Regions from separate parts of the Mammaliicoccus sp. Dog046 genome, predicted to be linked through region 1. Evidence: predicted binding sites of a transcription regulator. Region 1 holds the regulator's gene; each other region holds the start of a gene.
What was found. Region 1 encodes Rex, which represses fermentation and respiration genes when NADH is low (regulators of the CRP and FNR family bind a similar motif). Its sites were predicted from a motif close to TTGTGAAATATTTCACAA; they were not measured.

Region 1 (10,180 bases):
CTTCCGTTGATGGTTCTTCGGTTGGCTGTTCTTTACTTGGCTCTTCCGTTGATGGTTCTTCGGTTGGCTGTTCTTTACTTGGCTCTTCCGTTGATGGTTCTTCGGTTGGCTGTTCTTTACTTGGCTCTTCTGTTGTTGCTTCCTCTGTCGACTGCTCTTCACTTGGCTCTTCTGTTGTTGCTTCCTCTGTCGACTGCTCTTCACTTGGCTCTTCTGTTGTTGCTTCCTCTGTCGACTGCTCTTCACTTGGCTCTTCTGTTGTTGCTTCTTCTGTCGACTTCTCATTACTAGGTTCTTCTGTTGACGCTTCTTCCGTTGAATTTTCTTTATCAGTTTCCTCAGTACTTGGAGAAGTTACTTTTAAGTTAGTTTTCGCTATATCTACCGCGTGTGCATCATGCCCATAAGACGCACCTAAAACCACTGAAGATAATAATATTGATGATAGTATAGAATTTTTTAATATCTTCATAAATGTCCTTCCCCTCTTCCACATTTATTAATATTACAAGTATAAATCATACAAACGTTGATTTCTATGCATTCTATGGATATGTTACATAGAATTAATATTTTGTAATAAGCTATTCATATTTATCACAACTATTATATTCATAAAAAAAGACACCTGTTGTAACAAACCAACAAGTGTCAAAGATCATATTAGTCATTTGATTGAATATCATATTTAGTAAATTTCAAATATACTTGTCCAGATTCAGTCGATGTTCTGAAATTCACTGCATCCTCATCCGGGAATATTCTTGTTGTTAATACACGTTCACCATCGTTAACAAAAATTTCTAAGCTTGATGTATCGCTGTATATTCTTAACTGTTTTAAATCATTGTCTAGTTTTGCTACTCTTGTAGATTTCTCTACAGCTTCACTGACAACACCACTTTCAAATCGATCTAAAGTGATTGTTTTTTCTTTTGTATTATAAATAATTTGAGTTGAACATTTTTTAAAGACTCTCACATCAAAATAAATTTCTGTTGCTTCATTCTCTATAATATCAATGAGTAATTCAAATTGTTTACCTTCATAAGGATATAATTTAACTGAATGTTTATTGGCATATCCTTCAGCTGTTTCTTTATTTGTTCTGAGTTGCTTCAGCGCTTCTATTGGTCGTTGCATTAGCTGACCATTTTCAATACTTAATTCACGTGGAAGTGTTAAACAATGCGCCCAATCTTCTTGATCCGTTGCGTAATCTATTTCTGGCAGCCCCATCCAACCGATTAAGATTCTTTTACCATGTTCATCAATAAATGTTTGAGGTGCATAAAAATCAAATCCATGATCTAATTCTTTAAAAGTTTGATGATCAAATTTAAGTGTATCTAACTGAAAATTACCAATGATATATCCTGATTGATATATATTTTCAAATTGATCGTCAGTTGCTTCTATGCCTTGCGGTGAAAAAATAAATATGTCTTGATTGTCTAACTTAAATAAATCTGGACATTCCCACATAAATCCAAAGTCATTCAGTTGTGTGTCCATTTCACCTTTCAACTTCCAAGTATGTATGTCATCTGATTCATATATAACCGCAGCGCCAGTTTCATTTTCTCGTTGAATACCAAATATTGCGTAGTATTTGCCTTTTTCTTCCCAAACTTTCGGATCTCTAAAGTGTTCAGTATATCCTTCTGGTTTATCAGCAATTGCCGGTTGATCAAACTTTTTAAAAGTACCATCTTCTTGTTCAACAGCAATCATTTGTGTTGATTTACGATTCCAGTCTTTATCTCTCGCATTTCCTGTATACATTAAATGTAATTGTCCATCTACTTCAAATGCACTACCTGAATACACGCCATGACTATCAAAAGTAGTATCTGGTGTTAATGCAACACCTTCATCTTTAAATTGAATAAGATCTGTACTTGTATAATGATACCAATACTTCAATCCATGAACAGCGCCAAGCGGAAACCATTGATGAAATATATGATATTTGCCATTATGATAAATTAATCCATTAGGATCATTGAGTAATCCTGATTTAGGTTGAATATGAAATGTTTGTTTCCATTTTGATTGATTCACTTTTTCTTGTAATTCAGTATACTCCTCAGCTGTTATATCTGAGAGCTTTTTATATCGTTCTTCACGTGTCCAATTCGTCATTTTTATTCTCCTTACTTCTATATTAAACCGGTTCCATTATATATGTTATTTTAACATACTTAATGATTTATAAATTCAAAGTGTGTACTAATTGTACTTTGTTTTTTTACTGCAAGATTATTAATGCATTTATTAAGTATTTCAACAGCAGTTTCACCTGCTAATTGATATTGAAAATTGACAGTTTGTATCGTTGGCGCAACAATATTGGTAATTTTATTGCCACCAAACCCTATAATTGTAGGTATTTCAATATGCTTTGTTAATAATGAATGGTAAATACCTAAAGCAATATTATCAGTAGCAGCTACAATAACTTCATCTGCTCTCACTTCAATTGTCTTACCTAACTGTTGTGCATCTTTAATACTAAATGTACTTTCAATAAACTTTGGTTCGATATTATTTTTTAATAATAAGTCGAATAAGCCTTCTTTTCTCGTTTTACCAACAGCAATGTCGTGTTCACCTACACCAATATAAGTAATATGATGTTTATTATTTTTGATAAGCCATTCAGCAACTTGTTCTCCTGCATTGTAATCATCATGAATGATGGAATATAACGCATCATGTGTTTGACCAACGATAACAACAGGACAGTCTATTGCTTCAATCGCTTGTAAATGTTCATCTGATATATACGTCGCCATTAAAATAATGCCATCTACTTTCCGCTTCGCGAGCATATAAATAGAGTCGATTTCTCTTTCAATCGACAAATCTGTATTCACAATCATCGTTTGTATATTTTGCTTCAAGAGACTTGTTTCAATTCCCTTTAGCGTTTCAGTCGTCGCATAAGAATCTAATCTAGGTACAATCGCACCAATTAAACCCGTTCTCTTCGCTTTTAAACTTTGCGCAAATTGATTCGGCTTATATCCTGTTGTTTCAACAACTTGATGTATTTTATCTCTTGTATCTTTACTAATTGATCCACCATTTAAATATCTGGAGACCGTACTTTTAGAAACACCTGCCATTTCGGCAATATCTTTAATCGTCTTCATGCATACACCTCTTAATCACATATTTTATCATAAAACCGTTTCCAATTCTCATAAAAAAAGGAGCAGGACAGAAATCTAATTGATAAAAAAAGATTTCGTAGTCCCACTCCGGCAAAGATACTAAAAGTATTAAATTTATTGTAATCGTTCATTATGATATTGATGATGGTCATTTAAATACGCATAGAATAAACCAATAATTAAGCCACCACCTATATAATTACCGATACCTGCACCTATTAAATTAATCAATGCTGGAACGAAACTTAATTCCTCACTTTGGTATATTAATCCACCTGTAAATAATACAGTATTATAAACGACGTGTTCATATGCCATAAATGCAAATATAGTAACACCAAACATCATGACAAACATCTTCGCTAATATATCCTCAATTTGCATCGCAATAACTAATGAAATATTAATAAAGAAATTAGCAAATATGCCTTTTACAAGAATAGCAATAAATCCAGCTGTTAAAGTCTTATGATGAATACCATTCTCTAATTGAACTAACATTTCAGGCGTCATCACATCTGAAAAACGTAATAATAAAAAGAGGATCAGTCCGCCCAATGCATTGCCTATAAAGCAAAGCGTGAATATCTTTAAAACACGCATCGGACTTATAACTCGATAATACAATCCAACAGTAAAGTACATAAAATTACTGGTCAATAGTTCTGAATTGGTAAACAGAATTAACACTAATGCAAAACTAAATGCAACTGCCGCAATCAAATTGGTCATGCCACCTGGTAAATAGGAATCTAAAGACGCTCTAATCATTAATACAAAAACAGTAATTAACCCTAATATAAAACCAGCCATAATTGCACGTAGTAAATAACGCTTAAAATAGAAACTTTGAAGTATGTCCTTCGTCTTAATCGTATCTACAACATGTTGAACCCAAATCCTACCATAAAAGACTTTATCCCATTTCACATTTTTATTGTTCAAGTTTGTAACCACACTTTCAATTGATATGGATTAGTATACTATGAATCATTTCATTTGTGAATATTTTCACAATAAAAATTTGATTAATTTTTTCGAAAAATAATTACCTATTTAAGTAAATAAAAAACCAGCCATTAAAACGGCTGGTTAATATATTTATATATTCTATTTAATTATTGTTTCTCTACAGTAATCGTCCATGAAGCGTCACCAAGTTGTTCATAATTTGTTACAGGATAACCATTATCCGCTGCCCAATTTGGTAAAGCTTCTGTCGCTTGTGTACAGTCGAAATCAATTTTCAATTGATCACCTATAGCTAATTCGTCCATTTTATTTTGTGCTTCTATTAATGGAAATGGACAAACCATTCCAACAGTTCCTAATTCATGTACCATATTCATACACTCCTTTAATTAAATACTTTGTGTAGTGACTTGTGTTTTTGCTTGTCTTACTTTTCTTGGTCTAATAAAGATAAAGTAACTCATAAACCAAGCACCAAATATCATTGATGGCAACGCAATCCAACCTTGCCAACTCATCATTGCAGTTGATACAAGTCCATTACCAATTGAACATCCTCCTGCTAATGATGCACCTATACCCATACAAGCACCACCGATAACACTGTTTCGGATCGTTTTCGTATCTGGCATACGCCATTTGAATTCACGTGATCCTTTAGCTGCAATATAAGAACCTACAAAAATACCTAATACTAAGAATACACCCCAGTTGAGTAAAGACACATCTCCAGTTACTAAATATTGAACGATATTTGCTGAAGGTGTTGTTATTCCTAGTCCTGCAATTCTTCCAGTTGAAGCACTCATTGGCCAAGCAATTAATGCAATGACACCTACCGCGATTGCTGCAACAAATGGATGATATCTCTTTTCAAATAACATATGACGAATACCTGTATATTTTTGTTTTAATTGAGGTATTGCCACTTTAGGTTTTTTCAAAGTTTTCGTTACAAAATATACAGTCACGATAACTAAAATCCCGATTAATATCCACACAGGAACATTTAATGTTTCTGACATACTTGCATTCATTACAGTATATGAATTTATACTTTCTTGTAACGGGTTTAACGGTCCTGACTTCATAATTGCTGCAGTCACACCATATAATACAAGTGCAATCCAGCTACCAATCAATCCTTCACCAGCTCTGTACCAAGTTCCCGTAGCACAACCACCGGCTAAAATAATCCCGATTCCAAATACAAATGAACCAATTATTGTCCCGATAAGTGGAAATGTAGATGCTTCTAATTTAATCACACCTAAACCAACTAACGTAAATAGACCTATACTTTGTACAGTAATAGCAATTAAAAGTGCATAAAACATTTTATTATTTTTTTGTACGTACATATCTCTAAATCCGCCAGTTAAACAAAAACGTGTTCTTTGCATAACGAAGCCAAGTAGAATTCCGACAATCAGTCCACTTATAATCATCCAAATCACGTAAACAACCCCTATCCTTATTATCTTGATAGGAATAATGGTATATGATGACAATAGTAATTTCAAGTTACTTTTATATTACAGATATTAGAAAATTGAAATTTATTGTATTGGCAGTTGCTTATTTGCACGTTAGCCCAGTCTTGCTAATATGGCACCTCTTATTTGCACGTTCACCTAGTCTTGCTAATATAGACACTCTTATTTGCACGTTCACCTAGTCTTGCTAATATAGACACCCTTATTTGCACGTTTACCCAGTCTTACTAATAACGACGCTCTTATTTGCACGTTTGCCCAGTCTTGCTAATAACGACGCTCTTATTTGCACGTTTGCCCAGTCTTGCTAATAACGACGCTCTTATTTGCACGTTTGCCCAGTCTTGCTAATAACGACGCTCTTATTTGCACGTTCCCCCAGTCTTGCAAACATAAAAAATAAAACCCAACGTTATATGGTATCCATACATGGCTGGGTCTTATTTTTGATCTGTTGTTTCTTCTACATCCATTCCAAGTTCTTCTTCCATTAATTTCTGTTCAGCTTTTAAATATTTCTTATAGCCTATTTTCGAAATTAAAATACTAACTTCGTACAATAATATCATCGGAATCGTAAACAACATATGCGTCATAAAATCTGGTGGTGCGATTAATGCTGCGACTACTAATAATATGAAGTATGCGTATTTTCTATTTTTCTTTAGAAACATCGGTGTCACGATGCCTAACCTTGTTAAAAATAATAACAAGATTGGTAATTGGAATACAAATCCGAATGGTATTGTAAATTTAAATAATTCACTAAAATACTCTTTAATCCCTATTGTCTGTTTAATTCCCATATCATCCGCTAAGTTCATTGTAAAAGATATTAAATACGGAAATATAATAAAGTATGAAAACAACAAGCCGCAAATAAATAATATCAAACTAAACGGGATATAACTTAACGTCACTTTCTGCTCTTTAGGATGTAATCCAGGAGAAATGAAAGCCCAAAGTTGATATAAAATTACTGGAGATACAATTATAAATGCGATGATAATAATCATTGCTATGTATATTGTAAGTGGATCGGTTATTCTAAATGCATTTAATTCTAATGTTTGGGTAAAGTCATCGTTTGTTATATAGTATATGGTTGGCTTCGCAAGGAAGAAACCAATTAACAACCCACCTATTAGAAAGTAAGCAACGATCATCATTCGTCCACGTAATTCTTCCAAATGTTCAACAATAGTTAAATTGTCCTTATTCAAATTCTTACCTCCAATCTAAAAAAATGTGGCAGGAAACCCGCCACATTAATGGGAACATCTGTTAAATAAATTTCTATTTAACTTCTTTATCTTTGCTTTCTTCTGGTTTACTATTCTTCTCATCAAAGTTTGTCATCCCATCTGTAGCATCTTTAAATTCTTTCAAAGTTGAACCCATCGCTCTACCAAATTGAGGTAATTTCTTTGGTCCAAATATAATTAATGCAACAACCCCTATAAATAACAAACTAACTGGTCCAGAAATACCAAGCGTATTCACAAAAACTAAAGCTTCCATTTGATACCCTCCTATTGATTCTTCATAAAGAAGATTAAAGATTGTAATTCAATTCCTAAATCTATATGATGAACCTGTACTTTATCAGGTACATTTATTCTTTGAGGTGTAAAATTCAATATTCCAGTTATTCCTGCAGAAGTTATACGATTTGCAACGGTTTGTGCAACACGTTGTGGTACTGTTAAGATTACCACTTCTATACCTAAATCTTCAAGTATCTTCTCGAAGTCATCCATACTATCTACATTTAATTTCCCGACCATTTTCCCAACGATATCTTCAGATTGATCAAACGCTGCAACAATCTGCATTCTATCATTAACTGTAAAGTTATAATTCACGAGTGCCGTACCTAAATTACCTACACCAACGATTGCGACTTTTGTCATATCATCTTGCTCAAGTGTCGTTCTGAAGAACTTCAATAAATAGCTAATGTTATAACCGTAGCCCTTTTTCCCTAATTCACCGAAATAGGAAAAATCACGTCGTATTGTAGCTGAATCAATTTTAAGACCTTCACTTAATTCTTTTGAAGATACACGATCTACTCCAGAATTATGCAACGTACTCACAAATCTATAATACAATGGCAAACGTTTCAAAGTTGCTTTAGGGATCTTCACATCATTCTTTGCCAAAATCCTCACCTTTTCTACTCTAAAATAATGTGATTGTGTTCACATCTATTGGATTAATTATATCAAACTTCGCTTAAAATAACTATATAAATATTGTAGATGATTTACATACAACTATTCGGTATTTTCATGTAAAATAATAACTAATAGAGAGGTGTAACTATGATACTTTTACAAATAAATAAATTAGAAAAATCATTCGATGGTGACATTGTATTTTCTGATGTAGACTTCGAAGTCAAAACTGGCGAACGAATTGCTATCGTCGGAAGAAATGGCGCTGGCAAAACGACATTGATGAAAATTATTGCCGGTGTCGAAAATTACGATACTGGGAATATATCTAAAGGTAAACAGGTATCGATGGGATATTTAACGCAACAAATGACTTTAGATTCCAACGATACGGTTATGAATGAAATGAGAAAGCCTTTTGAAGCAGTAATCAATATAGAGAGAAAGCTGCAAGGTTTAACGACTTGGATGAGTGATCATGCAGAAGATTATAATAGTCATGATTATCAAGAAAAATTAGCGCAATACGAATCATTATCCAATCAATACGAATCAATGGATGGATATAATTATGAAAGTAAAATAAAAACTGTACTTACTGGTTTAAGTTTTACTGAAGCGGATTTTGATAGAAAGATCCAATCATTTAGCGGTGGTCAGAAAACAAGATTATCTATGGCACGCATGTTGTTAAGTGATCCTGATTTGCTACTACTGGATGAACCGACCAACCATTTAGATATGGAGACGACTGAATGGCTTGAAAACTATTTAACACATTTTAAAGGCGCGATCGTTATTATCAGTCATGATAGATACTTCTTAGATAAAATTGTAAATCAAGTCTACGATGTCGCATTAGGTTCAGTTAAAAAATATGTCGGCAATTATAGTAAATTCTTAAAAGAACGTGACGCACATTACGAAAAAGTAATGGCAGAATATGAAAGACAACAAAGTGAAATTAAAAAATTAGAAACTTTCGTTGAAAAAAATATTACACGTGCCTCAACAAGTGGCATGGCCAAAAGTAGACGTAAAGTGCTTGAAAGAATGGAAAGAATCGATAAACCTCGTTTAGATGCTAAAAGTGCACAAATTGCATTTGAAATCAATCGTGCAACTGGTGAAGATGTTATGAAAGTAAACAATTTATCAATCGGATACACAAATAGCATTACCCCACCAATCCATTTAGATGTTAAGCGACACGATAGAATTGCCATTATCGGTCCAAATGGTATTGGTAAATCGACATTGATTCAAACGATTGCACAAAAGCTACCAGCATTATCGGGTGAAGTCGTATATGGTACAAATCTACAAATTGGATACTACGACCAAAAACAAGCCGAGTTCAAATCAAACTTGACCGTCCTCGATTATGTTTGGAATCAGTATTCACATATGCCTGAAAAAGATATTAGAACTATTTTAGGTAGATTCTTGTTCACTCAAGATGAAGTTAAAAAGATAATCAACGATTTATCAGGTGGCGAAAAAGCAAGACTACAACTCGCATTATTAATGTTAGAAAAAAATAACGTCCTCATACTAGATGAACCGACCAACCATTTAGATATCGATTCTAAAGAAATGCTTGAACAAGCATTAAAAAATTATGAAGGTACCCTTCTGTTTGTGTCTCATGATCGTTATTTTATCAATGAACTTGCTAATAAAATATTCCATATCACAGCTGAAGGTAATGAATCGTTCAATGGTGATTATCAATATTATTTAGAAAAGTTAGAACAACGACTTGCCCTTAGCGAATATGAACAACAATCTACAGAAAATGCGACATCAAATAATGTAGATAATTTATATACAAATCAAAAGCAATTCAAAAAAGAAAAAAGAAAAATAGAACGTCAACTTGAAGAAGTTGAACAACATATATCAACGTATGAAAAACAAATTGCTGATTATGAACATCAACTTACCTTGCCAGAAATATTTAACGATATAGATAAGAGTAATGAAATCAATCAATCTAGAATTGATTCAGAAACTGCACTTGAAGAAAGCATGGAAAAATGGGAAGAACTAGAACGTCAATTAAACGAATTATAGAAAATGACTAAGGTGACTTTTACACCTTAGTCATTTTTATTTATTATTTTAATCACAAATTTATTCACATTAAAAACACTGATTTTCCAGCAATCCACAAAGTTATCCTAGTTATCCACAGGTAAAATAACTATTTTCTGTATTTATCCTATAAGTTATGCACAAATTAAAGCAATGATATACAAAAGTTATCCACACTTTGTGGTTAACTTGTGCACAAGTACAAATGTTCTGTATTGACTTTACAAAACGCTCATGCTTTATTTACTTTATGTAA
Region 2 (10,180 bases), 180 kb from region 1:
TAGGTGTCTATTTTAAAAAGTAACTAATATTTTTGGGAGATATCGTGCGTTTCATGCCTAATCGCACGATATCCCCATTATATTTATATAAAAAAGGTTTCTGGAATATCCAGAAACCTTTTTTATTATCCACCTATATAGTTCATATTAATTTTATTTTTCTTACGTCTCATCACTGTATCTTCAGTACGTTCATCTGAATATCTATCATCTCTGATGTTCCATAAATATTTTAAAGTAGTCAACAGTTCTTCATCTGTCTTCCCGCTTCTCATTTCCGATTTAATATCATAGCCATTCTTTTCTGCAAATAAGCATCCATAAAATTTACCGTCTGATGATATTCTTGCACGTGTACAAGAGGAACAAAATGATGCTGACACACTCGTGATTAATCCAAACTGTGCACCGTTATCTTTATGTTTATAGTATGTGGCTACTTCTCCAAAATAACTTGGATCAACAGGTTCTATTTCAAATTCATTTTCGATGAGAGATAACATTTCTGATTTAGTAACTACTTTATCAAAATTCCATCCGTTATCATTACCTACATCCATGAATTCAATAAATCTTACAACGATGTTCTTTTCTTTAAAATATTGAACAAGTGGAATAATTTCTTGTTCGTTAATGCCTTTTTGTATAACAACATTTACTTTGACTTTAAGTCCGATACTTACGGCATAATCAATTTGTTCAAGTATTTGCGACGCTGAAATATTACGATTATTAATGGATTTAAATAATGCATCATCTAACGCATCTATACTTACATTAATTCTTCTTAATCCAGCGTCATATAAATTTTGACCATGCTTCTTCAATAACAATCCATTCGTCGTTAAACCAATATCATTTATCCCTTCGATACCGTTCAATTCACGAATAAGCTCATGAAGGTCTCGTCTCAACAACGGTTCTCCGCCTGTAATTCTAATTTTTTGAACGCCTAAAGTACTATATAGTCGAGATAAACGTACAATTTCTTCAAAACTTAGCAATGCTTGTTTAGGTAAAAATGCAAAATCATCGCCAAATATTTCTTTTGGCATACAATAATCACAGCGAAAATTACAACGATCAGTAACAGATATTCTTAAATCTCTTATCGGTCTTCCTAATTTATCTTTGATAGGTTGATTCATCATAATGCCTCCTCTACCTAAACAATAGCTAATGCTTTAAATTTTCTAAGTCTTCACTGTAATTGATATTTTGGTACCAATTGCTAGTATCATCTACTACTTGTACATTTAACCACTGCGAAGGTGTATTCTGATATATTTCTTTCATTCTTAATGCTTGTTTATCTAAAGCTGCTTTAATATCTGATTCAACACGATGACTATAAAATGCTAACGTCGGCATTTTCTTACCATCTGCTTCATAACCGGCAATATCTAGCTGTTCTTCCATTACACGAGAAATGAAGAATTGATATAAGTGACTAATTGCTTTTTCAGTAATCAATGGCGTATCACACGCAATGACAAAGTAACATTCAGATTCATAAGACTTCATGGCACTGTATATTCCAGCTAATGGACCATTGTCCTTATATTCCGGTAAATCCACAACCACGTCTTCATGTTCAAATGAATGTTTTAAAGCTTCACTTGTACTGATTACTACTTTCTCGAATAAGTTTGTTTGATTCAATGTTTGAATAATTTTTTGATAAAATACTTCCCCGTCTATCGTTGCTAATGCCTTTGGTGAACCAAATCTACTGGACTTTCCTCCAGCTAGAATTATTGCTATCATTTCCTTTTAACCTCCACTGACTGGTGGAATCAGTGCAATGATATCTTCGTTTGTAACAACGCTTTGATCTTGCACAAATTCTTCATTTACAGCAATTTGATATGTTTCATCCTTTAATTCAGGATGTTGTTCATTTAAATATTGCTTAAAGTCTAACACAGTGAGGTCTTTACTAAGAGTGATTTGCTCCTCTTTTATGTTTAATATTTCTTTTAAATGAGCAAAATACAATACTTTCATGATTCATCCTCCATTATCGATGAAGAATGGTACTGTTTCTGACTTCCTTGCCATTCTTCTCCATCTTCCCATATTTCTTTTTTCCAAATAGGTACAATTTCTTTAATTCGTTCTATCGCGTATTCGTTTGCTTCATATGCATCACGTCGATGTGGTGACGATACACTAATAACAACCGCAATATCAGAAATTTGTAATTCTCCGATTCTATGCGCGATTGCTACAATTGTTCCTGGCCACTTTTCCGCAATTTCATCGCCGATTTGTGACATCTTCTTCTCAGCCATCGGTACATACGCTTCATATGCTAAATACTCTGTTTTAATACCTTTCGTCCATTCACGAACATGTCCTGTAAATACAACGATAGCCCCTTGCTTACTATTTAGCGTCCACTCACGATATACTTCTGGATTTATACTTTCTTCCACAATCTCAAACTGTTTCATTACTCCACCTACTCTTTGCTTAACCATTCTACAAACCATTCTAGAAAAGCAGCTCTTTCCGCTTCTTCAAATGCATTGAATGTATATTTAATATTTTCTAAAGTTTCTTCTATAGGTTGATCGTTTTGTTTTAGTACGATTTTTGGATATTTTGCAGATTTGAAGCCTTCTATCAATAGCACATCTGGTTTTACGGATAGATCTCCCTCAATGATTTCTTCTAAAGTTCTATCTACTTTAGTCACTCTTTCAATCAAATGTTTACCCATCACAATACTTTCGTTAGCACCATTTTTTATAAAGGATAAACTATCTACTTCTTTATGATTCAAAGAAATGTCTTCTTCACCATGTCCATGGTGCTTTATCGTTGAAACGACGATTTCCCTATCATTACATATGCGTATTAATTCATTAATTAAAGTTGTTTTACCATTATTTTTATATCCAACGACTTGTAAAATTCTCATAAATTCAATTCACTTTCATATGATTGGTGATCTGTGAGCAAGACTTTTACTTCGTCTCCCTTTTGATATCCTCTTGAGCCACTTGGTAATATAATCATACCATTACTATTCGCAATTGAAACAACTGCATTGGATTTATTAAATCCTGAAGGTTCTGCGTAAATGCCTTCGCTAGAAAAAGTTAACTTCCCTCTTATAAATCTTGTGAAAGGATTCGCTTTTGTAAAATCAGCATCAAGTACGGCATCTACAATGACAGAATAAATTTCATTTGCACCCATCATTTTTAAGACAGCTGGTCTAGTGAAAAGGTGGAACCCTGAATAACAAGCTGAAGGATTTCCTGATAAACCAAACAATAATTTATTTTGTTTATATGCGACCGTCGTCACACTACCTGGACGCATTTGTACTTTATTAAACAGTACTTCTGCTTGAAGTGCCTCATAGACTTTCGGTAAGTAGTCATAATCACCGACTGAGACACCGCCTGTTGTAATGACGATATCATGGTTGTTTAAAGCTTGATTTACCACTTTAATACAGCCTTCTAAATGATCTTCTTGTATTTGATAAATTGTACCCTCAATGCCAATTTGTTTACACATTGCTTGTATCATTGGGCCGTTTGAATTTCTAATCTTACCTGGTTGAAGCGGTTCATCTGGGGCTACTAATTCACTTCCAGTTGCAATAATAGCGATTGTCGGCGGCTCATAAACGTGCACATTTTGATAACCAAATGTTGCAAGTACAGCAATTGCACCACTGTTTATCGTTTGACCCTTTTTCAATACAAGTTCGCCTTCTCTACATTCTTCACCTTTAAATGAAATATTTTCACCTTGTTTAAAAGGTTTTCTGATAGAGAATTGGTTTTCCTGTTCAATTGTTTGTTCAAACATCACGACTGCGTCTGCCCCATTCGGGATTTGCGCGCCAGTCATGATACGTACCGCTTCACCTTTGTTTAATGTTACATCTGATGTCGTACCCGCACCGATATGATCAACAACTTTAAAAGAAACACGGTTGTCACCACTTGCATCATTAGAATCTTGACTGTTTATCGCAAATCCATCATACGGTGATTTATCAAATCTTGGAATATCATATGTCGCTTTAACATCTTCCGCCAATACTTTATTCAAACTATCTTCAATACGTATCTCTTTTACTTCTTTATGTTTAATTACATTTATAATACGTGAAATTGCTTCTGAAACGGGTATCGGTGTTCTCTTTTCAACTGTCATTTATTTACACTCCTTCTCTATTTATTATTTGTTCCGTGTTATAATATTTGCAAGAAAGGATGAGTTTAATGTCTGATTTTACACACTTTAATAATCAAGGTCATGCTAAAATGGTTGACGTTTCAGATAAAGAAACGAGTACGCGTATCGCTATTGCGCACGCTAGTATCAAAGTTAAAGAAACCATTTACAATCAAATTCAAGAAGCAACAAATAAGAAGGGCGATGTGCTAGGAACAGCACAAATCGCAGGTATTATGGCTGCTAAAAATACTAGCCAACTCATACCAATGTGTCACCCACTTCAATTAACAGGTGTAGATATTGATTTTGAATGGACTAACGACAACACCTATACGTTAAACATCACAACAACTGTAAAAACTAAAGGCCAAACAGGCGTTGAAATGGAAGCACTCACTGCTGCTAGTGTTACTGCATTAACAATTTATGATATGTGTAAAGCCGTAGATAAAGGAATGATTATCGGTGAAACTTATCTGTCCCATAAATCTGGTGGTGTAAACGGCGATTTCAATCGACCTTAACTATTTATTAAGCTCATACACGATATGATTTAATTCAGTCGTGATGAGCTTTTCCATTGCCAATTTTACTGCTCCTGTTGAACCTGGTAGTGCAAAGATGACTTTATTACGCTTCGTACCTGCAAGCGCTCTTGAAAGTATTGCTTTAGAACCAACATCCTCAACATAACTTAAATATCTAAATAATTCTCCAAACCCTTCAATCTCTTTATCTAACAATGGTTTAATGGCTTCAATCGTTACATCTCTTTGACTAATACCTGTACCACCCGTAGTAATAATAGCATCAATATCTGCATTCAACCATTCATTGATTTGATCTTGAATTTGACCTATTTCATCTTTGACGATGCGATAATTAGAATCCTTCCATGCAACATTTAAATCTTTTAAATATTTTTGTACAAGTTGTCCGCCCTTATCTGTTTCAGTTGTTCTTGTATCACTGATTGTTAGAATGGCAACTTTAATATCTCGATTTATGCTTTGTATGGTACTCATCATCAATTCTCCTAACCGAACATTTTTTCTACAAATTGTTTACCTTCGCTCGCTGTATCAATACCATGTATAAGTAGTCTTCCACTATTAAAAGCAACTACACGATGATCATCATATAAAAATTGAATCATATATGCATTTGAACGATGCAAGAGTCTATTTTGTGCGACAAATTTTTCAATTGCTGCTCGATTCAATTTCTCATTGATATATTGGACAGTATGACGACCACATAATTCCGTAACATGTTGATCTGATTCAGCAAGTTTTGGATAACTTGGAGAAGCGCCACAAGTTTCGCAATCATCACGTTGCATTTTTTTAAATCCAAATGTTTGATGTTCACCTTCCCAAACGTCACCATATGTCACTTTCGGCGTAAAAGTGTTTCCAGATAAAATCTTCAATGCATCAGCAACTTGTAAACTTGCTGCCATTGTAACTGCTGGATTGATCACACCGACTGTATCACACGTTCGACTAATCACAGGTAATTGTGGTAACACACAATTAAAGCATGGCGTTACACCTGGAATAAAGCTTGCTTGTACATATGTAGATTCTAAACATGCACCATAAATCCATGGAATTTGACGTTTATATGCAAAATCATTAATCAATTGTCTCGTATTAAAGTTATCTGTTGCATCAACAATAACATCAGAATAACCAGCAACTTCGTTTAATAGTTTTGCATCACATTGGGCAATGTAAGTTTTAATTTGAATATCTTCTCTAATAAGCTTTAAATGTCTTTCAGCTGCTACAACTTTAGGCAGCATTTCTTTAATATCTTTCTCTACAAATAGTGTTTGTCTTTGTAAATTAGACGATTCTACATAATCACGATCAATTAAATTTAATCGTTTTACGCCTGATCTCGCTAACTGTTCAGCAACATGCGTGCCTAATGCACCCATACCTATAATCGTTACACTACTTGCTTCTATTTTTTCTTGTCCTTTTTCGCCTATTTTGTTAAATAATATTTGGCGAGAATAGCGTTCATTCATCTTTATCAACCTTTCACGAATCACTTTATCTCCATTATAGAGTGAAAGACTTATATCCTCAACGAATAGAGGTGAATGAGATATAATTTTCCTTGCTTAAACGAAAACATCTCATCTTCTATTTACGATTACAGCAAAGATGAGATGTTATTATGTTTATGCACGTTTTTCGATTTTACTCATATGCATCATTGTTAATAATGCAATCACGCCAAAGATAGCTAATAACAGGAATGCAAGATGGTTTGATCCAAACATACTCGTAACTAGCGTAATCACAAGTGGTGGGAAGAATCCGCCAAGTCCACCCATCATTGATACAATACCGTTAACGACACCAACTTCTTTATTGAAATGTGTTGGTACAAGTTTGAATACTAAGCCATTACCAATACCCGCACTCACACTGATTGTTAAACAACCAATTGTAAATAAAAGAATATGTTGTGATAGTGACAAGATGAGTGCGCCAGCAATAATACTGATAAAGAACAATTTCAGTACATTCAATGCATTAAACTTATCACCTAACATACCACCAATCGGTCTTAACAATGTTGCTATCGCAATAAAGATACCCGTTCTAATTCCAGCATCTACTTTATCAATTTCAAAGTGTCCTACTAAAAAGTTCGGTAAAAACAAACCAAATGCGACAAAAGCACCGAATGTAATAAAGTACCATAAGCTAAAGTAATATAATTTGTAATTATTAATGACAAGCTTCGTTTGTTGCATCATAGGAATTTTGACTTTAGGCTCTTGTTTATCTCCAAAGATAAACATCAGTGCTGCAAATAATACTAATACAAGTAAATACAATTGTACTGTATGTTGCCAACCAATGAATCCTGCAATCGGTGGTGCTAAAAATGCTGAAACAGCTGTACCTAAATTACCCATGCCGTAAACACCATTCGCAAATCCATGTTTCTCTTTAGGATAATATTTTGGTATAGACGTTACACCTACCGAAAATATAGCGCCCCCTAATCCAATAAAGAATCCCGCGACAATTAACCCTGTAGTAGATTGCGCCTGACTCAAATAAAATACCGGAAATAATAATATAATAAAACTCGTTAAAAATACGATTCTAGATCCTACTAAGTTCGTATAGTAACCAATCGGTATTCTCAAGATAGAACCTAGTATGACTGGTATCGCTAAAATAATTGCCTTTTGACTTTCAGGAACAGCGATATCCTGAGTGATATATGGCATTAATGGCGCTAAAATTGTCCATACCATAAACCCAGCCATTAGACTAAACGTTTGAAGTGGCAATTGAAATTTCCCTGTGTTCGTTTTCATATTTTCACCCTTATTCTTATGAAATATTTATTTTGATGTCACATTTATTGTATGTTAATTGTGAAAACATGCGCATAAGGATTTACCCTTATACAAATAAGGAAATTCCCTAAATCATTATGCGTTTCATAGTTGGATTGCTATGTGAGTGGGTTGGCATATTAATATCGTAGTCGTTATTTGCACGTTTCACCATTCTTGCTAATAACAACACCCTTGTTTGCACGTTTCACCATTCTTGCTAACAACAACACCCTTTATTTGCACTTATCTACTAAAATTAAAAAACCTGTAAGCACTAAATAGTGTTTACAGGTTTTTGCCGTATTAGAAATCAAGCATCTTTTTCTTTAACGCGTACTCGACGAGTTCTGGACGTGATTTCAGTTCTAATTTATCCATTATGCGTGCTTTGTGTGCTTCTATCGTTTTAACAGATACGAATAACTTTTCAGCTATTTCTTTATTGCCATATCCTTTTGCGATTAAAGGTAAGATTTCTAATTCTCTTTGAGATAATATTTTAAATGGGTCTTTCGAATGATGATCTGTCGATTGTTTAGGATTAACTAACTCATTGACTAAGGAACTCGTGACTTTAGAATCAATATACATATCTCCTCTATAAATCGTTCGCACTGCATTTACTAATTCTTCATCTGGCGCATTTTTAAGGATATATCCTTTTGCACCGTTTCTTAACACATGAAATAAATATTCTTCATCATCAAACATGGTTAAGATGAGTATTTTTGTATGTTGAAAATCTTCGGAAATTTTTCCAGTTGCGATTAATCCTGACTCTCCCGGCGGCATACTCAAATCCATGATTAATATATCTGGTTCATGTTTTGCTACCATTTGATATGCTTCTATACCATCAGCGGCGGTTGCTACTACTTCCATATCATCTTGATAATTTAATATCATTGAAAATCCTGTTCTTACTACTGCATGATCATCTGCGATTACGAGCTTCATGTTTCTTCCCTCACCGTCTATGCTATTGGTACTGTTAATTTAATATTTGTACCTTTTCCAACTTTACTTTCGATATTGAACGTACCACCAACAATTTCAGCACGTTCTTGCATACCATAAATACCAAGTCCCGAGCCTTTTGGTTCACTTCCTAATACGAAACCAACACCTTGATCTGCTACTTCTACTTCTATAAAGTTTGATTCACAGCTCATATGCACATCAACACTATCCACTTGTCCGTATTTCAAAGCGTTAAACACCGCTTCTTGCACGATTCTATACACTACCGTTTCTATCTCATTATTAAATCTAATATCATCTGAATCATTATGGTAATGTACAATAAATCCAAAGTTTTTTTCTAACTGTTTAAAATAAGACTTAAATGCTGCGTTTAATCCTAAATCATCTAAAGAGGATGGCCTTAATTCTAAAGATAAGTTTCTAGTATCATCAATCAATTTGGACATTAAACGCTCAATGTGTTGTGACTGTGTCTTTAAATTCTCGATATTATCTTGATATTTTAACAATCTTAGTTCAACACTTACATTGAGTAATTCTTGAACGACGCCGTCATGTAATTCTCTTGAAATTCGTTTACGTTCATTCTCTTGTGCTGAGATTGTTTTTTGCATCATCGTTTGTTGATGTAACTTTTGTTGTCTTTCAATTTGTGGTGAAACATTCTGTAACGTATATACTTTCACATCATCTTCCTGACTAATGGTCTGATAAGTAGCAGTAAACGGTTCTACTTTACCACTATTTGTTTGCATATATACTTGAAAGCTACTATTGCCAATCGTCGTTGATTCTAAGAAACATTCTCTACATGATTGTATCGCAAATTCGTTAGAGTAACCTTCACAACGACTACAAATTGCATGCGTTAATGAGGACTGATTATCTTCAGAAATGACGCGTCTCGCCGCTTGATTCATGTTAATAACTTGACCTTTACTATTAAGAAAAACAATCATTTCACTCGTTTTTTCGTAGTATTGTTCTAATATTTGTGTCAATTTGGATGTTTCTTGCTCATTCATGAATTAATCATATCCTTTCCGAAAAACGGGCCAAATCGTGTGAATTGATCAAGGTCAACGGATGGTAATGGTTTATCTTGTCGTTGTCCAAGTAAAATGACGCCACAAACTCTATTTTGTTTCCATAAAGGAAGTGCAATTAATGATGTTAATTGTTCACTTTGAATAATTGGATAGTTAAACAATTGATCATAATACGGACTTTCCTTAACATCTGTAATCGTCATTGCTTTTCCACTCTTAATAACAATACCTGCAATGCCTCGTCCACTTCTAAGTACGATGTTTTTATATCTTTGATTTAAATTACCTGAAACATAACGCCACTTTATATGAAATGAATCTGATTCTTCAGATGACATTGCTAATCCGACAAAATCAAAGCCATATGTTTCACGAATATGATTCAGTTGTTCTTGAAATTTAAATTCAACAGACATATTTAAACACTCCTACTTAATTTATCTTTATTTTAATTCGATTTGTGCTTTCTGTAAATAATATAACTTCTACTAAAATAGTTTAATGGTACACTCCATACATGTACGAGACGCGTAAACGGCCACATTGCTGTTATAAATAATCCAGA
Region 3 (10,180 bases), 200 kb from region 1:
AAAAATAAAATCAAACAACAATACCATCAATATTTATCAGTTGAACAATTATTTGAAGAAGCAGCAAAAGGGGACGTTAAAGCAAATACTGTATTAAAAGAATGGGGTAAAGATGTTGCTGAAGGTATTGCACAAATTCAAATAATATTTGATCCGGAAATTATTTTAATTGGTGGAGGCATTTCACAACAACGTGAAAATTTAATTTCATTTATCGAACCATTTATAGATGATTTCCTACCCGAAGCATACGGTCATGCTACAATTACAACGACATCAAAGGGCAATGACTCGGCGTTGTATGGAGCGATTTCAGCGTTTCACAATTAATTGTTAACTGTTATTACAGAATGGTTAACAATGTGGTATAATCATTGATATCTTAAGATTTGGAGTGAGTAAGTTGAAAACAAGAGATATCGTTATGATTGCAATGTTTACCGCATTTATTTCTGTAATGGCATTTATTCCACCGATTCCATTACCTATTATGCCAGTACCAATTGTATTACAAAATATAGGAATTATTTTAGCGGGTTGTTTATTAGGGTATAAGAGAGGGACTTTAAGTGTTGTTATCTTCTTACTACTTGTAGCAATCGGGTTACCTGTATTATCAGGAGGTAGAGGTGGACTAGGTGTATTCTTTGGACCATCTGCAGGGTATTTAATTGGATATCCAATTGTCGCATTTCTTATTGGATTCTTTATAGATAAAAAGTGGAAAAAATTAACCTTCGTATACGCATTGTGTGTGAACTTAATCATAGGTGTGTTGTTACTGAATATCATAGGCGGTTATGCTATGGGTGAATTTATGAATGTTTCTATTATACATAGATACAAACTAGCAGCTGCGTTCTTGCCAGGGGATATTGTTAAAGCAGTACTTGCAACTATGTTACTATTTAGTTTAAAGAATGTACCTGAAATTAAGAGATTAAGACAAAATGGATGAGGTGTTGTAATGGTTACATTTAGTGATATTGAAACAGATGGAGATATATTAGAAGATACTGATCGCTATACCCATTTTCAAACATTACATAAACGTATTCAATATGATTCAAATAAGATTGTTTATAAACAAATGCCTGATTTAGAAACATTTAAGAACGATGAACATATGTTGAAAAAGCTACACGAACAACATGAACAGCCATTTTTAAAGTTTGTATTTCCTGAAAATGAAATGATTGATGATCAACTCGGTTCATATTTAAAAGAACAAGGTTACGAATATAGTTGGATAGAATTATATATCAATCATGACAAAGATTTTCATACAAAGCATAATGAAGCGATAGAAGTTGTTGAAACAAATGATGATAATTTAGTAGATTTCATGAATTTATCTTATGAATTTGATAAGGAATATGGCGAAGATTATGCAGAATTAAAAATTACTACGAATAAAGAACAATTCGCAGCGACCAATCCAATTCAAGTGATTGCTTATTACAAAGATAAACCAGCTGGAATTTTACTTGTCTGGAAACAAGCGCATTATGTTGAAATAGATAGTTTTGCGGTGGATGAATCATTACGTCGGAAAGGCATTGGAACAGAGATGCAAGCTTATGTCTCAAAAATTGCACAAGATAAGCCAATTATATTAGTTGCTGACGGAGAAGATACAGCTAAAGATATGTATCAAGCACAAGGGTATAAATATAGTGGTTTCCAATATGAAGCTTTAAAAGAATATTAAAAACTAATCTGAACAAAAAACACACTAAACTTATAAATATAAGTTCAGTGTGTTTTTATTAATTTTGTATAATTCTTTCAGCATGACTATAAACATTAAAACTACCGTCTCTAATAAATCCTACAGCTGTAATATTTAAGTCATTTGCTAATTCGATTGCTAAGTTCGTTGGTGCGGATTTAGATAAAATAATACCGACACCGATTTTTGAAGCTTTAATTAATATTTCCGAGGAAATACGACCACTAAATATCAACACTTTATCTCGAATAGATACATTGTTTTGAATACAATAACCATATAATTTATCTAAAGCATTGTGTCTGCCAATGTCTGATCGGTGTTCATAAAACTCACTACCATCACTAATCGCTGCATTGTGTAATCCACCTGTTTGTTTGAATACTTTACTTTCTGAATGTAATCTTTCCATCATTGATAAAATTTGATCCGCATTGATGGTTACTTTAGATTGAGATACCTTAGAAGTTTGAACATCATTATTGAAGTAGAATGCTCTACTTTTTCCACAACATGATGATAAGACGCGTTGCGTATACTGTTTAGTACGTGGATCAATCGGGTGGGTTAATTCAACATGTGCAAACCCTTTTGAGTCATCGATTGTGATTTGTTTTAAATCTTTTCCACTAAAGATGACACCTTCAGAAGCTAAAAATCCTAAAACGAGTTCTTTGAAATTTTTTGGAGAGCAGATGATCGTAGCAAATTCTTCACCATTGATCATGATAGTTAGTGGGAATTCAGTAACGTAAAAATCAGTTGTCTCGACGAACTGATTGTTTTCATATTTTAAAATATTTTGATTGTAAGTCATATCCCTATTCATACGATTTCCCCCACTTATAAAGCTATTAATATAATGATTATACTTATAAATTAGTGTTATATAAAGTGGAAGCACTTTCAATTATATTTCAATTTGAATATAATGAAAGTAATCGAATTATTAGAGGGGGATAAAAATGGGGAAGACAAAACATCAAGGTCCAATGAAGAAAGACATGAAACTTGCACCTGAATTTTGGGTTAGTCCGATACCCTTTGGATTAGGTAAAGTGAAGCCTAAACATATTAGAGATACAATGAAAATTGTTTGGGACAATAAAGATAATTTAAATTATGCTAAAAATATTATTACAAAAGGTGTTTGTGATGGTTGTGCGCTAGGTGTATCAGGATTAAGTGATCAAACGTTAACTGGTCCTCATGTATGTACAACGCGTTTTAATGTATTAAGGTTAAATACAATGCCTGAAATTAAACCTGAAATTCTTCATCAAGACATAGATGAATTAAGAAAATATAATAGTTCAGAATTAAGAAATTTAGGTCGTATTCCATATCCAATGATGCGAAGAAAAGGTGATCGTAAATTTATTCGTATTTCATGGGAAGAAGCGATGAATACAATCGCGGATAAGATGAAATCATTAAATCCTAGAAATTATGCGTTTTACTTAACTTCTAGAGGTATTACAAATGAGTCGTATTATGTTGCCGGAAAAGTTGCGAGATTCTTAGGAGCTAACAATCTTGATAATGCTTCGAGAATTTGTCATTCACCTAGTAAAACTGCAATGAAACGATCTGTTGGTGTTGGCGCTTCAACTTCGAATTACCAAGACTGGATCGGTACAGATGTATTACTTTTCTGGGGAAGTGTTGCGTCTAATTCGTCACCCGTTTCAACTAAATATATGTTGGAAGCTAAGAAGAAAGGGACAAAAATAATCGTCGTGAACCCATATAAAGAACCTGCAATGGATAAATATTGGATACCTTCAGTAGCGGAATCAGCATTGTTTGGTACGAATGTTGCAGATGATTTCTATCAAGTGAATATCGGTGGAGATATAGCATTTATGCACGGCATTATGAAACATTGGTTTGAAATGGAAGAAGAATCTTATGGTTCTGCAATCAATCATTCATTTGTAGAGTCACATGTTTCAGGTTATGAAGAATTGAAAGAAACTGTTATAAACCAAACATGGGAAGAGATTGAACAGTCTAGCGGTGTTACTAAATCACGCATTTATGATTTAGCATTAGAATTAGCGAAAGCAAAAAATGCTGTATTTGCATGGGCACTTGGTTTAACGATGCACGAATTTGCTACAGATAATATATCTCAAGTATGTAATTTAGCGCTGCTAAGAGGATTTTTAGGTAGAAAACATAGTGGGTTAATGCCATTCAGAGGACATTCAAGTGTTCAAGGTACTGGTGAAATGGGTTGTGATCCATTTGTGTTACCAGGGGGTGCTTTTCATGGAGAAAATCATGAACGTATTGAGAAGTTATGGGGCTTTGATATCGCCGATTGGCAAGGCGATACAGTAGGTGTAACGTTGGAAAATGCGATGCTACCAGATGATCATGAAAGAAAAATTAAATGCTATTATTTATCTGGAGGAAACTTCTTAGAAACAATGCCAGATCCGACATTTGTTGAAGAAGCATTAGAGAACTTAGAATTAAGGGTCCACCAAGATATTATTTTAAATACGTCAACTTTAGTTGATGCGAAAGAAACGGTTATTGTACTTCCAGCTAAGACGCGTTATGAACAAGATGGCGGAGGTACATCAACTTCAACTGAACGTATGGTATACTATTCACCTCAAATTGAAGGTAATCAAAATAGAATTAAAGAAGCGAGATCAGAATGGAAGATTTATATTGATTTAGCTAAAAGAATCAAACCTGAAACGGCACATTTAGTTGATTTTAAAGATGGACAAGAGATAAGAGAAGAAATCGCTAAAGCCAATCCAGATTACGAAGGCGTCCAATATTTGAAAAAACAAGGAGACGTATTCCAATGGGGCGGTGCTTGGTTGTGTGAAGATGGTATTTGTCCAACTGATGATGGAAAAGGTCATTTGATTGGCGTAGACATACCGAATTTAAATAAAAAAGCGGACGACTTTATGCTAACGACACGACGTGGTAAACAATTTAACTCTATGGTTTATGGCGAACACGAAACCTTTAACGAAGGTGGTAGATACGATGTCTTAATGAATAAAGAAGATGCTGAATCAATGAGTATAGCTGAAGGTGAAGGTGTTGTACTTCATAATGGCTTCGGTGTGTTCCAAGGCGTCGCAAAATATGTAGACATTCTAAAAGGTAATGTTGAAGTATACTTCCCAGAAGGAAACTACTTGTTACCAAGAGGACGATATGAGAAATTTGCAGAAATTCCTGATTACAACATAACTGTTAAGTTAGAAAAAGCTGATCGATTTAATGCGAAGAAAGACAGAGATTATTACGAGAAACCAGTTAAAGAATTAGAAGAAATACCACTACAATAGTAAAAAAGTGTCGACATTGTTATATACTTTGTCGGCATTTTTTTATGTGCATGCTTTTTCTGCAGGAGTCAGCGCAAAAAAATCCTGAACATTGCAAGTGGAGGTCGACAAGCAACATTGGAGCGCTGAATATTGCAAGTGAGGACCGAGAAGCAACATTGGAGCGCTGAACATTGCAAGTGGAGGCTGACAAGCAACATTGAGGCGCTGAACATTGCAAGTGGAGGTCGACAAGCAACATTGAGGCGCTGAACATTGCAAGTGGAGGCTGACAAGCAACATTGGAGCGTTGAATATTGCAAGTGAGGGCTGACAAGCAACATTGGAGCGTTGAACATTGCAAGTGGAGGTCGACAAGCAACATTGAGGCGCTGAACATTGCAAGTGAGGGCGGACAAGCAATATTGAGCAAGGCTAACGAGATAGTTCTGAGTAACAATCCTGTTAGAAAATCTAACGAGATAGTTCTGGAAAACAATCTCGCTAGCCTCACTTTTACTTATAAATACATTGTTTATAGTAAAATTTCAGACTTACATACGCCTAACTTTTTTTAATTTATGCTATGAATTAAGAAGTATTTGTGAAAAAATATACATAGCTCTTTCATTGCGTAGTTGAAAGGTGTAAATTAAGTTTATACTATTTATAGAGAGGAAATTATTTTATGAAACGATTGTTTATGCTCGTTGTAGCATTATTAGTTGTATTGGCTGGGTGTAATACGGAATCTAACCAAGACAAAATTAATAAAAAAAATGAAGAAAAGCACTTAACTGTATCTGCAGCAGCAAGTTTAACAGATGTCACTAAAGCACTAGAAAAAGAATATAAAAAACAACACCCTAATACAAATATTAAATTTAATTACGGTGGTTCTGGTAGTTTAAGAAAGCAAGTTGAAGCGGGTGCTGATGTAGATGTTATTATGTCAGCAAATACCGAAGATGTAGACACACTAAAAGATAATAAAAAAGTATCAGAAGTGTATGACTATACTAAAAACAAATTAATTGCGATTAAATACAAGAATTCTAACATCAAAAAAATTAAAAACGTAAGTTCACCTTCTAAAGTTGCGGTAGGTGAAGAAAAAAGTGTACCGGCAGGAAGATATGCGATTGAATACTTGAAGAAAGAAAAATTATACGAAGGTATGACAAGTACATTTGTATTTGCGAAAGATGTTAAACAAGTATTGAATTATGTTAAGAAAGAAAATGCTGAAATTGGATTTGTTTATGAAACAGATTTATATAAAGGTAAAGATAAAAAAGTAGAAAACATTGTTAAATTAACAGATGCCCCATTAGATGAACCAATTATATACAGAGCAGGGCTTGTTACAGACAAAAAAGAATCAAAAGAGTGGTTTAATTTCTTAAAATCAAAAGAAGCTAAACAAATATTTAAAGAATATCACTTTGAAGGTTAGGAGCTTAATCTATGCCAGATTTAACACCATTATGGATATCAATGAAAGTAACATTAATAAGTACAATTATTGTATGTATATTAGGTATTGTTCTGGCAAAGTTAATGCACCGCTACAATGGTAAACTTAAACCATATATAGAAAGTGTCATTATGTTACCCATTGTTTTACCACCAACTGTGATGGGATTTATTTTATTGATTATATTTTCAAAAAATCAATGGTTTGGTCATTTAATAGACCAAACATTACATATTCAAGTCATATTTAGTTGGGTGGGTGCGGTCATCGCTGCAGTAATTGTCAGCATACCGCTTATGTATCAACATGTGATCAATGGTTTTCAATCCATTAATCCTAAGATGTTAAACTCAGCTAGAACAATGGGTGCGAGTGAAAGAAAGATATTTTGGACAATCGTTATACCACTAACAAAACGTGCAATATTTTCAGGTATTGTTATGAGTTTTGCTCGAGGATTAGGTGAGTTTGGAGCAACGCTTATGATTGCAGGATATATTCCAGGGTTAACGAACACGTTACCTCTGGAAATATATTTTTTAGTACAATCTGGTGAAGAGAATCAAGCTTGGTTATGGGTCATCGTGTTGATTGCTTTTGCAGTGTGTGTGATCAGCGCATTAAATATATTAAATCAGAAAAACCATAAGTGGGAGTGATATGTATGATTCACATTAATATAAAAAAAATAATTAAAAATCGTACAATCACGTTAAATATCCAGTCAGAAGTACCGAAAATTTATGCCATCGTTGGAAAATCGGGCATAGGCAAAACGACGTTGTTAAATATTATTTCTGGTTTAGCAGAAGCAGATGATGTATTCATACGTATAGATAATGAAACGTTAAGTCATCACGGGCATCAAGTGAAGGTACAAGATAGAAAAATCGGATATTTATTTCAGGATTATCAGCTATTTCCGCATATGACAGTTCATGAAAATATTCATTATATGACCCGACCGAATAAAGATACTGAACATTTGATTAAGCAATTAAATATAGAACATTGTTTAGATCAATATCCTTCAACGCTATCAGGTGGAGAATCTCAAAGAGTTGCGTTATGCAGAGTATTAAGCGTGAAACCTAACTTGTTATTATTGGATGAACCATTTTCAAGTTTAGATGATGAAACGAAAGAAGAAGGAATGAGATTAATTCAAAAGATTTTTGCAACGTGGCGAATTCCAATCATACTCGTTTCACATTCTAAAAAAGAAGTTACAACGCTATCAGATGAAGTAATAGAAATTAAATAATGTACGAAATTATGAAATTAAAACATAAAGTCTGTCGATTAAGTGAAACCTAATCGACAGGCTTTTTTATGCTTTAATTTTCAAAGTGAAATAGGGAATTTCGAACGATGTATAGGTAATCCCCTAATATAAAAAGTTTGTGAATTTTTTTACAATGTAGTTAGTAGAAAAGGGCAAAAATTAGGAGGTACCATATATGGTTAAATTAGGTTTGAAATTCTTTAAGCCAACTGAAAAATTTAAAGGTAATTGGTCTATTTTAGAAGAGAAAAGTAGAGAATGGGAAAAGATGTACAGAGAAAGATGGAGTCATGACAAAGTTGTCAGAACAACGCATGGCGTGAACTGTACAGGGTCTTGCTCATGGAAAGTATTTGTGAAAAATGGCGTGATTACATGGGAGAATCAGCAAATCGATTATCCATCGTGTGGACCAGACATGCCTGAATTTGAGCCAAGAGGATGTCCGCGTGGTGCATCGTTTTCTTGGTATGAATATAGTCCATTACGTATTAAATTTCCATACGTCAGAGGGAAACTGTGGAAATTATGGAAAGCAGCTTTAGAAGAATATGGAGATCCAGTTGTTGCTTGGGCATCCATTGTTGAAGATGAAGAAAAGGCACACATGTATAAAAATGCGAGAGGTAAAGGTGGACATGTAAGAGTCAATTGGAGAGATGTAACACAACTGATTGCAGCACAAATTATATATACCGTAAAAAAATACGGACCAGATAGAATCGCTGGATTCACACCTATACCTGCAATGTCGATGATTAGTTACGCTTCAGGTGCTCGATTTATTTCATTATTAGGTGGAGAAATGTTGAGTTTCTATGACTGGTATGCCGATTTACCACCAGCATCACCACAAATTTGGGGAGAGCAAACGGACGTACCTGAGTCTAGTGATTGGTACAATGCGGGCTACATTATTATGTGGGGATCAAATGTACCTTTAACAAGAACGCCTGATGCACATTTTATGACTGAAGTACGATATAAAGGAACTAAAGTTGTGTCAGTTGCACCAGATTATGCCGAAAACGTTAAATTTGCGGATAATTGGCTAGCACCAAATCCAGGTACAGATGCAGCGTTATCTCAAGCGATGACACATGTGATACTTCAAGAGTTTTATGAAGAAAAGCAAGAACCAATGTTTATTAATTATGCTAAACAATATACAGATATGCCGTTTATCATTCAACTAGATAAACATGGTGAGGGTTATAAAGCAGGTCGATTTTTAAGAGCAAGTGATTTAGGTATGGAAACGGAACATGCTGAATGGAAACCTGTAATCTATGATCAACATAAAGGGGAACTTGTTGTTCCGAATGGCACGATGGGACAGCGATATGAAGAAGGTGCTAAATGGAATTTAAGTTTAGAAAATGAAGATGGTACATTACTTGATCCAGCACTTTCACTGAAAGAACATGAATCTTCAGTGATGACGATACAATTCCCGTATTTTGATAATGAAGGAAATGGTACGTTCGAACGTCCAATTATCGTTAAAGAAATTGAAAAGGCAAATGGTGAAAAAGCATATATCGCGACAATCTATGACTTAATGACAAGTCAATATGGTGTAAGACGTTTAAATCATCCACTTGAAGCAAAAGGATTTGAAGATGAAACGTCGTTATATTCTCCTAAATGGCAAGAAAAAGTGACTGGCGTAAAAGCATCTGTCGTGATTCAAGTGGCACGTGAATTTGCGCAAAATGCGATTGATACAGAAGGTCGTTCAATGATTATCATGGGTGCAGGAATTAATCATTGGTTTAATTCAGATACGATTTATCGTTCGATTTTGAATTTAGTCATTCTTTGTGGCTGCCAAGGTGTGAATGGCGGTGGATGGGCGCATTACGTTGGTCAAGAAAAATGTAGACCGATTGAAGGATGGTCCACAATTGCATTCGCAAAAGACTGGCAAGGTCCACCAAGATTACAAAATGCGACAAGTTGGTTCTATTTTGCGACGGATCAATGGAAGTATGAAGAGTCTGGTGTAGATAAATTACAATCACCACTTTCTAATGAACTGAAACATAAGCATCCTGCAGATTACAATGTATTAGCTGCAAGGTTAGGTTGGTTGCCCTCTTATCCACAATTTGATTGTAATAGTCTATTGTTCGGTGAAGAAGCAAAAGAAGCGGGCGATGATTCGAATGAAGCAATTATTAAAAGAGCAGTCGATTCAGTAAAGAATAAGCAAACAAAATTTGCGATAGAAGACCCAGATGCAAAACAAAATCATCCAAAAACATTATTTGTATGGCGTTCAAATTTAATTTCAAGTTCTGCTAAAGGTCAAGAATACTTCATGAAACATTTATTGGGGACGAAGTCAGGCTTATTAGCAAACCCGAATGAAACTGAAA

Region 2: P3U32_RS02725 (nitrate/nitrite transporter) is a predicted target of Rex. The motif match lies at 7,617-7,634, and genes of this name have one in related genera.
Region 3: P3U32_RS02690 (nitrate reductase subunit alpha) is a predicted target of Rex. The motif match lies at 7,916-7,933, and genes of this name have one in related genera.

Annotation. Positions count from the first base shown of each region.
Region 1 is NZ_CP120131.1:757,554-767,733, reverse strand. It holds gene P3U32_RS03785 (SdrH family protein) at 1-472, opposite strand, end outside; gene P3U32_RS03780 (sucrose-6-phosphate hydrolase) at 664-2,145, opposite strand; gene P3U32_RS03775 (LacI family DNA-binding transcriptional regulator) at 2,205-3,158, opposite strand; gene P3U32_RS03770 (formate/nitrite transporter family protein) at 3,294-4,124, opposite strand; gene P3U32_RS03765 (sulfurtransferase TusA family protein) at 4,298-4,522, opposite strand; gene P3U32_RS03760 (YeeE/YedE family protein) at 4,541-5,608, opposite strand; gene tatC (twin-arginine translocase subunit TatC) at 6,088-6,870, opposite strand; gene P3U32_RS03750 (twin-arginine translocase TatA/TatE family subunit) at 6,944-7,168, opposite strand; gene P3U32_RS03745 (redox-sensing transcriptional repressor Rex) at 7,180-7,812, opposite strand; gene P3U32_RS03740 (ABC-F family ATP-binding cassette domain-containing protein) at 7,975-9,903, shown strand.
Region 2 is NZ_CP120131.1:574,362-584,541, reverse strand. It holds gene P3U32_RS02775 (SDR family oxidoreductase) at 1-23, shown strand, start outside; gene moaA (GTP 3',8-cyclase MoaA) at 126-1,148, opposite strand; gene mobA (molybdenum cofactor guanylyltransferase MobA) at 1,177-1,767, opposite strand; gene moaD (molybdopterin converting factor subunit 1) at 1,774-2,007, opposite strand; gene P3U32_RS02755 (molybdenum cofactor biosynthesis protein MoaE) at 2,004-2,456, opposite strand; gene mobB (molybdopterin-guanine dinucleotide biosynthesis protein B) at 2,465-2,926, opposite strand; gene glp (molybdopterin molybdotransferase MoeA) at 2,923-4,182, opposite strand; gene moaC (cyclic pyranopterin monophosphate synthase MoaC) at 4,251-4,730, shown strand; gene P3U32_RS02735 (MogA/MoaB family molybdenum cofactor biosynthesis protein) at 4,731-5,231, opposite strand; gene P3U32_RS02730 (ThiF family adenylyltransferase) at 5,243-6,244, opposite strand; gene P3U32_RS02725 (nitrate/nitrite transporter) at 6,401-7,558, opposite strand; gene nreC (nitrate respiration regulation response regulator NreC) at 7,886-8,539, opposite strand; gene P3U32_RS02715 (sensor histidine kinase) at 8,557-9,591, opposite strand; gene nreA (nitrate respiration regulation accessory nitrate sensor NreA) at 9,588-10,031, opposite strand; gene narI (respiratory nitrate reductase subunit gamma) at 10,064-10,180, opposite strand, start outside.
Region 3 is NZ_CP120131.1:560,040-570,219, forward strand. It holds gene P3U32_RS02650 (ROK family protein) at 1-330, shown strand, start outside; gene P3U32_RS02655 (biotin transporter BioY) at 404-958, shown strand; gene P3U32_RS02660 (GNAT family N-acetyltransferase) at 968-1,711, shown strand; gene fdhD (formate dehydrogenase accessory sulfurtransferase FdhD) at 1,770-2,561, opposite strand; gene P3U32_RS02670 (FdhF/YdeP family oxidoreductase) at 2,698-5,058, shown strand; gene modA (molybdate ABC transporter substrate-binding protein) at 5,726-6,493, shown strand; gene modB (molybdate ABC transporter permease subunit) at 6,505-7,173, shown strand; gene P3U32_RS02685 (ATP-binding cassette domain-containing protein) at 7,179-7,778, shown strand; gene P3U32_RS02690 (nitrate reductase subunit alpha) at 7,975-10,180, shown strand, end outside.